Regions from separate parts of the Metabacillus mesotrionivorans genome, predicted to be linked through region 2. Evidence: riboswitches for the same ligand, from Rfam matches in the RefSeq annotation. Region 2 holds a riboswitch; the other holds the start of a gene.

Region 1 (7,209 bases), on a different contig from region 2:
CGGTCCGGTTCAGCGACTGCAGCGCCTCCTCTTTGTGCGCATCTGATAGAGAGAAGGCGAAATTGTTTAAGCTTTGTTTAGATGCGTTTAACTCCCCCTGCAGTTTTTCAACGTTCAAAAGCACAGGAACTTCATTCTGGTTTGTTTTTTGAATCATCAGCATGTTAAAGACGATAAAGCCAATCATAAAGGTAGCAAGTATGATAATGCCGACAGAATTGAACAATAATTTTTTCTTTAATGACACGGTGATCCTCCTAGTTGCTCTCTGCTAATTTTTGCTTCCATTGATCAAGCGTTTTCTGCTGCTGTTCCGTCAGGGTCAGGACACGGATTGGAGCCAGCTGAACTCCATTATCCTTCACACCAAGTTCAATATGCCCCTCAGGAAGCTCCTGTTTCTTTACATAATCTTTCAGAAGCTGAAAAATGCCAATATCCACATTTTTCATCATAGAGGTTACAACAGCCTTTTCCGCATAAAAATACTGATCGCTGTCCACACCAATCGCATATACTCCGCTGTCCTGCGCCGCTTTTAAAACACCGGCGCCAGTAAAACCGGCTGCTGCATAAAGAACATCTGCCTTTCTTTTAATCATGCTGTCTGCCATGACACCGCCCTTGATGTCATTGCCGAAATCATTTGCATACTCCGTGTAGATGACAATCTCAGGCTTGATCGTTCTTGCCCCTTCTGCAAATCCGTCTGCGAACTTATTTATAAGCGGAACATCAGCGCCGCCGATAAAACCGATCGTATTTGTTTTAGAAGCCATCGCTGCAACAACCCCGGCAAGAAAGCTCCCTTCATCCTCTTTAAACGTAACTGAGGTAATATTCTCAGCCTCAGAAACCGCATCAATCAGCAAAAACTTCTGTTCCGGATACTTCTTTGCCGCTTTTTCCAAATCTTCCTGAACCATAAACCCAAGTCCAACGACAAGATCATTGCCCTCTTCAACAAGCTCAGTAATCCCTTTTTCATAAGTGTCCGTTTTTTCAAGCTCCCGGTAATCAAACAAAATGCCAAGTTCATCACGGGATTTCATCAGGCCCGCAAACGCAGAGTCACTGAACGACTGATCCCCAAGCCCCACATCCGAGAGCATGATCCCTACTTTTATTTTTTGATCCGCACTGCTGACTGCCTCATTCTTCCCGCACCCGGCGGCAAACAGCATACAGGACGCGACTATGATCAGAATTTTTTTCATTGATGTCTCTCTCCTTAAAAAGTTCTACTAGGAGGTTATCGACGGATTTGGGGGAAAGTTTATTTTTGGGGGGAGGGGGATTTTAGTGGGACCATCAAGCGGTGGAATTTTTGATTTGGTGGCACTTATCTCAGAGTTGAGAACCATCAAGCGGTTGGATTACTGTTTTGATGGCACTTATCTCTGAGTTCAGAACCACCAAACGGAGGATTTTTTGTTTTGGTGGTACTTATCTCAGAGTTGGGAACCATCAAGACCCTGGATTTCTGTCTTGATGGCACTTATCTCTGAGTTCGGAACCACCAAACGGAGGATTTTTTGTTTTGGTGGTACTTACCTCAGAGTTGGGAACCATCAAGACCCTGGATTTCTGTCTTGATGGCACTTATCTCTGAGTTCGGAACCATCAAGACGTGTGATTTCTGTCTTGATGGCACTTATCTATGAGTTCGGAACCACCAAACGGAGGATTTTCTGTTTTGGTGGCACTTATCGATGAGATCTGAACCACCACACAGAAAAATTCCTCTCTTGATAGCACTTATCGATGAAATCGGAACCACCAAACAGAAAAATTCCTCTCTTGATAGCACTTATCGATGAAATCGGAACCACCAAACAGAAAAATTCCTCTCTTGATAGCACTTATCGATGAAATCGGAACCACCAAACAGAAAAATTCCTCTCTTGATAGCACTTATCGATGAAATCGGAACCACCAAACAGAAAAATTCCTCTCTTGATAGCACTTATCGATGAAATCGGAACCACCAAACAGTAAAATTCCTTTCTTGATAGCACTTATTGATGAGATCGGAACCACCAAACAGAAAAATTCCTTTCTTGAAGGCACTTATCTCTAAGTTAGGACCTATCATTCAGAAATATCTTTTTTTTCAATGGCACTAATTTTATTTATCTACAAAGTGAGAAGACCTTCCGCGCCCTATATGTTCAAAATGTGCGTACAGAATTTTTCTTATTGTCTTTTTTGATAAAACAAGGTTACACCATTCATGAATTTGACCTGTAGTGATTCTCTTTTCCGGAAAAAGAAGCCTGAATTCACCTATTGCCCGTAATACTGCAGGAAGAAGCGGTTCGGTTGTTTTACAATTTGAGCATATAAAATTTCTGTTGTTAAAGAGAGTATACAGCAATAGGCATTGGGGACATATAATGCCTTTTTCCAGCCCTTCATACCCATACTCCGGCAGCTTCAAAAACGGATATTCTTCCACGTGCGATTCCAGAAGTTTTTTGGCGAGCATGTCATGAAAGGCAGTTAATCTGCCCCGCTTATGATTGAGTTTTTCTGCAAAACGGTTCAGCTGGGGGTGATAAATGATGGGTTGGTCCATTGGAGCATTGTAGAGGTGAAAGCGGTGGTTTACAAAGACGACAAATGGTTCGAGGGGAAACTTGATGCTTTGATCCTGGAGGAGCCGAGTGAGCAAGGCTTCACTTCTTTTGAGCTGAAGCAGGGGGTTTTTCATTTCTTTTTTGGCCGGGGTCGACCATCTTTCTCCTTCTGCGAAGTAATCACCTTCCGAGTTTTTAACATTGAACACGTACATTTTATCAGCCTTTAAAAATATGGAATCAATTTGTACGAATGATCCGCTGATTTCAAAGAGCAAATCGCTTAATACTATACCCTTCCCTCCATTCTCCTTGAGCCACTGCTCAAAATACTTTTCTCCCTGGAACCCTTTTTCAAGCTGCCCCAAGCAGATGAGAGCTTCTTCATCCAAAACGGATCTGGCGTTCAAGCTCCGGTAAACAAGCAATTCCCGGTTTTCCTTTAAGTCCTTCAACTAATAAACATCCCCTTTCGTTTTTATCAGATCCATCAATTCCTCATTCATTTTTTCAGTTCCATAAATCAATTCCCCTTCCTTACTTCGGATCAATCACCACCTGCCCTTCCTTCTTTACACATCCATCATAAAACAATCCCCTTCTCCCGGCAAAAACCCAAAATCAAATTTTCCCCATAAAAAAACAGCAAACGCATAGGCGCTTACTGTTGTTCTTTTTTAAAATAGGTCCAGCCGTCTTCCTGATAAACCTTCCCTGCTTTCATGAGTGAGCCGAGCGCACGCTTGAATGCCCCTTTGCTCATGTTGAAGCGTTCTTTAATGTCATCGGGATCGCTCTTGTCAAAGAAGGGCATGGCTCCTCCTCTTTCTTCCATGTAATCACAGATCACTTGTGCATCCTCATCCAATGCCTCATGTTTGAACGGAAGGAGAGAAACGTTAAGGGTTCCGTCTTCCTTCACATCAACAACGCGTCCTGTTACAAGCTCGCCAAGACGCGGCTCTCTTTTGCGCTGGGAGGAGTGGATGAATCCTTTGTAGCCTTCTTCAGTTATGATGAAAGAACCGGCAATAATGATTCGGTAGACTCTGCCTGTAACGGTCTGATTGTTCCGGACTCCTGCAGCCGGGACGATGTTTTCCTGCATGACATCTTCCGTTGCAAGCTTTGTGAAAAATCTTCCGTTTTTCGTCACTTTCAGGGAACAGTAGAGCTTGTCGCCTTCTATTGGCCATACACTGACGTAGGCCGGTAGAATATCATTGTCGACAAGCGCATCTTTTGAAAGGCCAATGTCGACGAATGCCCCCATGTCTTCCCTGACACTGACTACATCTACCCATCCGAACCGGTCTTCTGATATCGTCGGCTTTTTCATTGTTGCAGCGAGACGGTCTTCATGGTCCACAATCAGGTACACCTCAACCTCGTCCAATTCTTCAATCGGTTCAGTGATTTCCGTTTTGTGAAGCAGTACTCGGCTTTCTCCATCTGTTAAATAATATCCGTAATCTACTTTTTCATCTATTTTAAGCGTCATAAACGTTCCGGGATTCATGTGTTCGTTCCTTCCTTTGCAGCTGAACTGCCGTTAGTTGTTATATCATGTACATTCTACTATAATCTAAAGATAATACAAACTTTTGGGAGGATTCTTATGGCCAAGGACAGTTCGTTTGATATTGTGTCGAAGGTGGATATGCCTGAGGTAACAAATGCCATCACGATGACGATGAAAGAAATCGGCACACGCTATGATTTTAAAGGAAGCAAAAGCAGCATTACGCTCGAAAAAGAGGAGCTTGTTTTAGTTTCTGATGATGAATTCAAAATGGATCAGCTGAAGGATGTGTTCATTTCAAAGCTGATCAAGCGCAATGTGGCAACGCGCAATATTGATTACGGAAAAATTGAAGGCGCATCAGGCGGCACCATCCGCCAGCGTGCAAAGCTTGTCCAGGGAATTGATAAGGACAATGCGAAAAAAATTAATGCGATCATAAAAAATGCAGGACTTAAAGTGAAAACGCAGGTTCAGGATGATCAGGTCCGCGTTACTGGCAAAAGCAAAGACGACCTGCAGCAGGTGATTGCAGCTGTCCGCGGAGCGGATCTGCCGATCGATGTTCAGTTCATTAATTTCAGATAAATGCTCGGACTCAGCAGTTTTTCCTGCTGGGTCTTTTTTATCCGGGCTGGGGCAAGAATTCCTCATCAATTCAGAAAACTTTTACTTTTCGCACTTGAATCTCCCGAAAAAAACATGTAAATTAGATATAATATCATTTAGCCAATTTCATATTTTTGATTCTTATCTAGAGAAGCTGAGGGACTGGCCCGTCGAAGCTTCAGCAACCTGGCGTAATCCAAGGTGCTAATTCCAGCGATGCATCCATCGGACGATAAGAAGAAGTCATGCATACTCAAAAGTCTTCTTCTTGGAAGGCTTTTTTCTTTTTCCCATTATCAGCTGTATTTTAGGAGGTTTATAGCTTTGGCACTTTTAACAGATTTGCAGACAAAAATTCTGATCGGGGACGGAGCAATGGGCACCTTGCTTTATTCCCACGGTGTGGACCGGTGTTTTGAAGAACTGAACCTGTCAAAACCGGATGACATTCTGAATGTTCATAAGGCGTATCTTAATGCCGGAGCTGATGTCATTCAGACAAATACGTACGGGGCCAATTATATCAAGCTGTCAAGATACGGGCTTGAAGATGAGGTGCGCGCCATTAACCGCAAGGCTGTGCAGATTGCAAAGCAAGCTGCGGAAGGCACCTCTGCCTATGTCCTCGGAACAATCGGCGGGGTCCGGGCTTTTAAAAAAGGTTCCTATTCCCTTGAGGACCTGCGGCGAAATTTCAGAGAGCAGCTCTATCTTCTGCTGAACGAAGAACCGGACGGCCTCCTGCTAGAAACGTATTATGATCTTGAAGAAATGAGGACGGTTCTTGAGATTGCCAGGAAAGAAACAGACTTGCCGATTATAACAAACATTTCCCTTCATGAAATCGGCGTTCTTCAGGACGGCACTCCTCTTTCTGACGGCCTGTCTCAGCTTGAGGAACTCGGGGCGAATGTTGTCGGGCTGAACTGCAGGCTTGGGCCTTATCATATGCTCTCATCTCTGGAAGAAGTTCCTCTTCCCGAAAAGGCATTCCTGTCTGTTTATCCGAACAGCAGCCTCCCGACCATTGAGGAAGGCAGACTTGTTTACGGATCCGGTGAAAAATACTTCGCTGAAAGTGCACTTGCTTTTAGAAATCAGGGTGCGAGATTAATAGGAGGCTGCTGCGGAACGACTCCTGATCATATTAGGGCGATGGCTTCTGCACTTAAAGGACTGCCTCCGGTGACTGAAAAGAAGGTGAAAGCTAGGAAAGAAGAAATCTCCATTGCCTCCGCTGCCGAGAGAAAGTATCCTCCGCTTCAGGATATCGTAAAAGAAAAACGCTCCATCATTGTGGAGCTTGACCCGCCGAAGAAGCTCGGGATTGATAAATTTTTAAAAGGAGCAAAGGCCCTGCAGGAGGCTGGAATCGATGCCTTAACACTTGCGGATAATTCCCTTGCTTCACCAAGAATCAGCAATGCCGCGATGGGGTCCATCGTTCAGCAGACCCATGGCCTTCGCTCGCTGATCCATATTACGTGCCGTGACCGGAATTTAATCGGCCTGCAGTCACATTTAATGGGGCTCCACACTCTTGGCTTAACAGATGTTCTAGCCATAACCGGAGATCCGTCCAAAATCGGGGATTTCCCGGGGGCAACTTCTGTTTATGACCTTTCTTCCTTTGATTTGATCAGTCTGATTAAGCAGTTTAATGACGGGCTTTCTTACTCAGGAAAGCCGCTTGGCGAAAAAACGAACTTCTCAGTTGCCGCCGCTTTCAACCCGAATGTGAAGTATCTTGATAAAGCCGTCAAAAGGCTTGAGAAAAAAATCGCCTGCGGAGCTGATTATTTTATCTCCCAGCCGATTTATTCCGAAAAACAGCTGCTTGATGTTTATGAAGAAACAAAACACTTAACCGTACCAATCTACATCGGCATTATGCCGCTCACAAGCAGCCGGAATGCCGAATTTATTCATAATGAGATACCGGGCATTACCCTGTCTGACAGCATCCGCGAAAAAATGGCCAATGCCGGAGATGACAAGGAAAAATCGTATCAGGAGGGTCTGGCCATTGCCAAAAACCTGATTGATGCTGCATTTAATCTGTTCAACGGAATTTACTTGATCACGCCGTTTTTGAATTATGAACTGACCGTGGAACTAACGAACTATATTCATAAAAAAGAGTCTGAGGCCACCGAAAGGAAGATTACGCATGTCTGATATAAAAAAACAGCTTGAGAAAAAAATCCTCGTTCTGGACGGAGCGATGGGCACCATGATTCAGGACGCCAATCTTTCTGCAGATGACTTCGGCGGAGAAGCCTATGAAGGATGCAACGAATATTTGACTATAACTGCACCTGAGGTCATTCAATCGATCCATGAAGCTTATCTTGAAGCAAAAGCAGATATTATTGAGACAAATACGTTCGGAGCTACCAAAATCGTTCTGGATGAATACGATCTTGGGCACCTTGCTTTCGAACTGAATAAAAAAGCAGCTGAAATTGCAAAAAGAGCTGCTGAAATATACTCAACACC
Region 2 (7,209 bases):
TCTTCGGCCGTTTCCTTTTTACGGAAACGTTCTTTTAACCCTGCTATATTCTCTTCTGTCTTCCTTTGCATCAGCTGCAGATAAATGTCTTCCTTGCTTTTGAAATAGTTATAGATGGCTCCTTTGCTCAATCCGGATTCTGCTACAATGTCATCGATGGTGGCCAGCTGAAATCCTTTTTCTCCGAAAGCTTTCAGAGAGCTGTCCAGAATATGCCGCTTCTTTTTCTCCTTATATTCCTCTGATACAATTGGAGCCACATGTAGCCCGCCCTTCCTTTTTATAAAACCGACTATATAGTCCATATTATTCCATACACAGTGAAAAATTCAAACAATTTTGATTATAAATCGAGTAAAAACTGCCATTGGTCTCCATTGGTTGTGCATCACATAAATTCACTGGAAAGAAGAGGAAATAATGATATGATAAATTTATACGCCCTGCCGGAAGGAATGCATCAACAAACTGTTACTCCTTGAGGGAATAAATAGTAACTTTTTGAGGTGGAAAATGATCATAGAGACTTTGGAGTCTTTGAAAGCGAATCTAGATGGAGATGGTAGAATTCGAATTCATTTGAGAGATGGTACGGTAGCAGAAAAGAAATGTTTGTTCTTTAACCCCGCATCATTACAAGAAATGAATGAGTTTAACTTTGTTTTACCGGATGACTATAAGACGTTTTTAACCTTACATAATGGGGTAAGAATTTTCACTGATGATTGGGGGAGCGGCGTTTTTGTCCACAGTTTAAAGGAAACAATACAAGAAACTCTCTCTATTTCTCATCTAATTCCTCAAAAATATTATTGTGTAATGAGATACGCAGATGTTGGATATTTTTTAATAGACGAAGAAAAAGTTGAAATAGGGGAAAAAGATTATTTATTTTTTGAGGACATTGATAATAGCAATCCTCCACAAAACCTTAAAATGACCTTTGAAGAGTTTATAGAAAAACTAATTGAATTTGAAGGTGAATTATTCTGGTTAGTTAAATAAATAGATAAAGGGCCGATACGAAATTGTATTGGCCCTTTTTCTAATTCTGCTTCTGCTTTTAAACACTATATTTACTTTGGGAAATTAACAAAAAACTAAAATAATTTAGAATATAATTCGAGTAAAAACTGCCATTTGACTTTTGCACCGCAACCCCTTAATGTAGTAAAGGTATTTTTTAAAACACACATATTATCTTCTTATTAAGAGAGGCAGAGGGACTGGCCCTGTGATGCCTCGGCAGCGGACTCGCATCCATGAGTGCTGTGCCAATTCCAGCAAGCCATGCGCTTGAAAAATGAGAAGAGCTTATTTCCATTCCGGATATAGGATCTCTTCTTGTTATCAAGAAGAGATCTTTTTTTATGCAGTTTTTATCTGCAGAGAGCGGAACACTATGAATATGAAGAATTGAAAGGTGGTTATTATGGACACAAAAGCTAACGGCTGGGCACTTTTTCCCCTCGTTATTTTCATCGGACTGTTTGTGGGATCGGGCATCATCACAGGAGATTTCTATAAAATGCCGATCCTTGTGGCAATCCTTGTTGCCGCAGCGGCAGCCCTGATCATGAACCGAAAAGAAAGCTTTACATCAAAAGTGGAGAGTTTCTCAAAAGGAGCGGGACACCCTGACTTAATGATCATGGTCTTTATCTTTATTCTTGCGGGTGCTTTTTCGGAAGTGGCAAAAGGAATGGGAGCTGTTGAGTCGACAGTTAACCTGGCACTGTCCTTCCTGCCTCAGAGCCTGCTGATTGCAGGACTGTTCATCATCGGCGCGTTTATCTCGCTTGCGATGGGTACCTCTACAGGAACGATTGCGGCTCTTGCTCCGATTGGAGTCGGAATAAGTACAGAGGCAGACATTTCAGTTGCTCTTGCAATGGGTGCCATTATTGGCGGTGCCATGTTTGGGGATAACTTATCGTTTATCTCGGATACAACCATTGCAGCTGTAAGAACACAGCAAACAGAAATGCGGGACAAATTCAAAGCAAATTTCTTTATCGTGCTTCCCGCAGCCATTATTACGTGCATTGTGCTCGTCGTCATCACACTTGGCGGACAGGCACCCGTTACACCTGAAGCGTACAGCTGGGTAAAAATGCTTCCATACATCGGGGTTCTTGCAGCAGCCCTGCTTGGAGTAAATGTCATTGCTGTGTTAGCAGGAGGCATTATCCTCGGCGGAGTTATTGGAATGGCCGACGGAAGCTACACATTAACAGCATTCCTTCAGAAAATAACAGACGGCATCATGGGAATGGCTGAGCTTGTCATTCTTTCGCTCCTGATTGGCGGTATGGTGGAGCTGATCAAGCGCAATGGCGGCATTCACTTCATTCTTGAAACCATGACAAAGCGCATTTCTTCTAAAAGAGGGGCAGAATTTGCCATCGCCGGCCTTGTCAGCTCAACGAACCTTGCAACGGCAAACAACACAATCTCAATTATTGCAACTGGCCCTCTTGCCAAAGATATGGCAGACAAGTATGAAATTGATAAACGAAAATCAGCAAGTCTTCTCGATATCTTTTCATGCAGCATCCAGGGACTGATCCCATACGGTGCGCAGATGCTTTCAGCGGCTGAATTTGCTTCCATCTCGCCGACAAGCATTCTGCCTTACTCTTTTTATCCGGTACTGATTGCCCTATGCGGTATTATGGCGATTTTAATACAGTTTCCGCGATTTAAAAGAAAAGAAGCGCAAGAAAAAACAGCGTCCTAAATAACACGGTAAATCATATATCAATCAGCATACTAATTTGTATAGAAATTGGTATGCTTTTTTTTGATATTCGCAGGAAAATCCACCTTCCCTTTATTGGTCATCCGACACGTTTCCTGCCACTTTTTCTTTTTTAATCTCCCAAGAAAAAGTAGTTGACACTTAAAACACATTTATGATATTATTAAAAATTTGATAAAAAATAGTCTATATGTTAAGCTTAAGAAGGTTACCATATATGGAGGTGGATTTTTTGTTTCAAATTGGCGATAACATTGTTTATCCAATGCACGGAGTCGGCATCATTAAAGCTATAGAAGATAAGGAAATATCAGGGGAAAAACAGCAATATTATGTCATAAATATGTTAATAGGCAATATGCAAGTCTTGATTCCTACGAATAGAATACTGAGTTCACGTATACGCCCAGTTACTGACATACTTGCATTAAAGCACATCATACACATTTTTCAGCATGGAGAATCAGATAGATTACTGACGTGGAAACAAAGGTATAAAGTAAACACGGACAAAATTAAAACCGGCAACATACAAGAAGGTGCTGAAGTTATACGTGATTTAATGCGTATGAAGAAAGAAAAAGCACTTAATACAAGTGAAAAAAAAATGCTGGATAACGCACATGAATTTTTGATTAGTGAACTGGGAGTCATTAAAGGGATCACTGATCATCAAATAAATAGTTTCTGTTAAGGCTGATTATAGATAATGTCTTACAACTTCCTGAATCTTACGGGAATATGATTATTATTAAAAGCAAATCTTTTCAAAAACAGCCCACTTCTTCAGCTCACTATTAGAGCATCACCTCTTTTGTTATTTCTGCAATCTAATCCATTTCTATTTTTTTAATTTCTTTTACGAACGTTTGAAGTTTCATCAAAAAACTCGATAAAATAGTCGCTTGATTTTTGCAATCCTGACTCACACTGGCGCGGACAAGGAGCCGTAAGGATGAAAGAGAGGTAGGGCTTTCATTGTTTTAGGTATACAAAATACTATCCAGTCCGATTATTTCCAGAAAAAAACAATCGATATTGAATAGTAATTGTTTCTTCTTTACGTAAAAAAGATAATCGAATTGGTAACACCAAATGGTCAAATATAAAAGAGGCTTGGACATAACTAGCTTCGAATAATGAAAAAGGTGAATGTGAGCAAGCTCACATTCACCTTTTTCTGTTTTATTCAGGAATTCACCCTGCTGCCTTATTGGTTGGCAGTGAATTTTCTTATTTAAATTTAAAAAGTATAAAGGCCGGTAACATTTTACTCCTCGTAAAATGTCACCGGCTTTTTCAGTTCAGAGGAGGGTTTTATCCCAGCCTCTTATTATTTTTTCATTAATCCATGCAGCAGAAACTGAATGGTATATTCTTTTTCTGCCTCATCATCCCAATCCAAATCCGGAAGAAGGATAAACCTTGCAAACAAAAAGCCCATGATGCTTGTCACAATCATCCTCAGCACCGTTTCAGGCGGCATTTCAACCATTTCCCCTTTTTCCTGAAAGAAAACGATAAGCTCCTTCAGCTTTTCCATGGCGTGTGTTTCAATAACTTTTCTGATTTCCCCTCTGAATTCTTCGTGAAAGAATACTTCCTGAAGAAGAATTTTTACGACAGGCTGATTTTTTTTCACAAATTCATACCGGTTCTCCAGGATAAATCGCATGAGCTGCTCGGGATCTTCATGCTTTTGCTTAGAAATCTCTCCAATAAAGTTCTTCACGAGAAACGGAGCTGCAAATTTGGTAATCGTTGGCTTTACGATTGCAAACAGCAGATCTTTTTTCGTCTGATAATGCCTGAAGATTGTGCCCTCTGCGACACCGGCTTTCTTCGCAATTTCACTTGTTGATGCAGCTGCAAATCCTTTATCAGCAAATATTTCAATGGCCGCTTCCACGACCTTTTTCTGTTTTTCGCTCATTTTCACATCTTCATCGGTCAGCCTCAATAGCTCTTCAATGGAAAAGTGTTCACTCATTTAAAAAACTCCTCATTCATCAATACTTTTATTATATCTGAAAATGAGCAGTCACTACAGTCTTCTCACTTTTTTCAAAGCAAAGATGTTCAGAACAAAAAATAAAACGGCAAATCCAAGCAGCACATATACATCATTCGCAATTTGCTCCCAGCCATTCCCCCTGATCATGATATCCTGCAGAGCATCAGCGCCATACTTCAGAGGCATAGCATAACTGATAGCCTGAAGCCACTCCGCCATCGTTTCCAGCTTAAACAGACCTGAAAAGAACACCTGCGGGACGATGATCAGCGGAATGAACTGAAACATCTGCAGCTCATTGCCGGCAAACGCAGAAAGGAGAGTGCCGAGCGTCAGAGATGTCATCGCAAGCAAGAAGGTTATGAGAAGCACGTAATAGTAGGAGCCTTCCATCATCATATCCAGAACACTGATCGAGAAAGCGGAAATCAGGATCGCCTGAAATGTTGTAAAGATACCAAACCCTATTACATAACCAAGGACAAGCTCATAGCGTTTAAGCGGCGTTGCCATAATCCGGTCGAGTGTCCCGCTTGTTCGTTCGCGCAGAAACGAAACACCTGAAATTAAAAAGACAAAGAAGAAAATAAAGACACCAATTAGAACCGGGCCAATGTAATCAAAAGAAGACATTTCCTCTGATCCATGCACGTATGAAATGTCTGCCTTCCCTTGCGGAACAGGCTGCGCACTTTTTTGAATCAGCCCGAGAACCGCTCGGGTGACACTTGGATCTGATCCCTCAACCATTATCTCCTGCTTCCCTTGATCAACAGCAAGAAATGCATCAAGATCTTTCTCTTCGATGTGGTCTTTGCCTGCATTTTTGCTGAACTTCTCCACCACTGCGCCGTTTTTCTCCAAAGCAGCGACAAGCTGTTCAGGCGCTCCATATACCCCGATTTTCGGCATATAGGCTTCACTGTCAAAAATAAAGTGCATCAGCGTCAAGATAAACAGGGGCGCCACAAGCATAAGCGCAAGTGTCCGCTTATCGCGGAAAAACTGCTGAATGATTCTGATCACAATGGCCATCACTCTCATCTGTGCTCACCTCCGTATGCTAAAAACGCCCCTTCTATCGTCTCTGTTTTTGCTTCGTTTTTCAGTTCGTCAGGCGTACCCGCCGCAATAAGCTTTCCATCTCTTACAAAACCGATTCTGCCGCATTTTTCTGCTTCGTCCATCACATGCGTGGTCACGACAATAGCCGTGCCGGACTGCCTGATCCGCTCGAGCTCCTCCCATATGGACTGCCTTAGAATCGGATCAATTCCAACGGTCGGTTCATCAAGCACTAAAACCTGCGGTTCATTCAGCATGGCAATAGCAAGAGATAACCGGCGCTTCATTCCTCCCGAGTAGTCTCCGGTCCGCTTTCCGGCATGCTCCGTAAGATTGACAAGATCAAGAACATATTGAATTCTTTCCTTTTTCTGCTTTCCTCTCAGTCCGCTTAACGAAGCAAAAAAGGAGACATTCTCTTTTCCGGTAAGCTCAGAGTACAAAGCATCTGACTGCGCCATAAATCCTATATTCTTAAGCATATTCAAATCAGGCATCCTGACTCCAAGTACGTATGCCTTTCCCCTGGTTGCCTCTTCAATCCCCACAATCATTTTGATAATTGTTGTTTTTCCTGAACCGGATGGTCCGAGCAGTCCAAAGATCTCCCCTTTATCGACTTTAAATGTTACATCTTGAATGACTTCTTTCTTTCCGAATGACTTTGAAACAGACTGAAGTACGATAGCTGGTTCACTCATCGTTTCCCCTCCGATAGATAAAAGTGAGTAATCACTCATTTATACTATATTCCAACCGCACGTGATTGTAAAGTGAGTAATCACTTATTTTTTCCGAAATAAAAAACAAACCTCAAAAAAAGGTTTGCCTCTATTTCAATAACCGTTTTACAATCTTCAACCCGTTTTTCGCATTCGGATAACGGAAGCTAAAATCAAATCTGGTTGTCTGATTCAGAACGCTTTTATAGTGAGAAAAAGCATCGAAGCTGAATTTGCCGTGATAATTTCCCATTCCGCTTTCTCCTACTCCTCCAAAAGGCAGGTGCGGAGTTGCGATGTGCATAAGCGTATCATTGATGCAGCCTCCTCCAAAAGAAACCCTGCCGACCAGCTGCTCTTCTATCTCCTTGCTTGATGTAAATAAATATAGCGCAAGCGGTTTAGGGCGTGCCTGGATAAAAGAGATGGCTTCTTCGAGCTCCCTGTACTGGAGCACAGGGAAAATCGGTCCGAAGATCTCCTCCTGCATGACAGGAGAATCTGCTGCCACATCCCCAAGGATGGTCGGAGCAATTGTGAGCGTGGATTTATCTGACTCGCCTCCATGAAGAATGGTCCCATCCTTGAAAAACTCTGTCAGACGGTCAAAATGTTTTTCGCTGATCATTCGGCTGTACTTTTCATTC

Evidence for each region. A riboswitch is a leader RNA that binds a small molecule or an ion and turns the genes downstream of it on or off. The one in region 2 is predicted to bind S-adenosylmethionine.
Region 1: it holds a riboswitch for S-adenosylmethionine, as region 2 does, so the genes downstream of both, ACTSEZ_RS00360 (bifunctional homocysteine S-methyltransferase/methylenetetrahydrofolate reductase) here and ACTSEZ_RS19385 (Na+/H+ antiporter NhaC family protein) in region 2, are expected to answer to the same signal.

Annotation. Positions count from the first base shown of each region.
Region 1 is NZ_JBQMFF010000001.1:92,025-99,233, reverse strand. It holds gene ACTSEZ_RS00385 (methyl-accepting chemotaxis protein) at 1-247, opposite strand, end outside; gene ACTSEZ_RS00380 (BMP family lipoprotein) at 258-1,217, opposite strand; gene ACTSEZ_RS00375 (nuclease-related domain-containing protein) at 2,129-3,034, opposite strand; gene ACTSEZ_RS00370 (CvfB family protein) at 3,241-4,098, opposite strand; gene ACTSEZ_RS00365 (YajQ family cyclic di-GMP-binding protein) at 4,198-4,689, shown strand; SAM riboswitch class I at 4,849-4,949, shown strand; gene ACTSEZ_RS00360 (bifunctional homocysteine S-methyltransferase/methylenetetrahydrofolate reductase) at 5,035-6,888, shown strand; gene metH (methionine synthase) at 6,881-7,209, shown strand, end outside.
Region 2 is NZ_JBQMFF010000011.1:30,040-37,248, forward strand. It holds gene ACTSEZ_RS19375 (TetR/AcrR family transcriptional regulator) at 1-260, opposite strand, end outside; gene ACTSEZ_RS19380 (SMI1/KNR4 family protein) at 514-1,005, shown strand; SAM riboswitch class I at 1,203-1,310, shown strand; gene ACTSEZ_RS19385 (Na+/H+ antiporter NhaC family protein) at 1,430-2,740, shown strand; gene ACTSEZ_RS19390 (CarD family transcriptional regulator) at 2,979-3,455, shown strand; gene ACTSEZ_RS19395 (TetR/AcrR family transcriptional regulator) at 4,095-4,751, opposite strand; gene ACTSEZ_RS19400 (ABC transporter permease) at 4,806-5,819, opposite strand; gene ACTSEZ_RS19405 (ABC transporter ATP-binding protein) at 5,816-6,541, opposite strand; gene ACTSEZ_RS19410 (aldehyde dehydrogenase) at 6,672-7,209, opposite strand, start outside.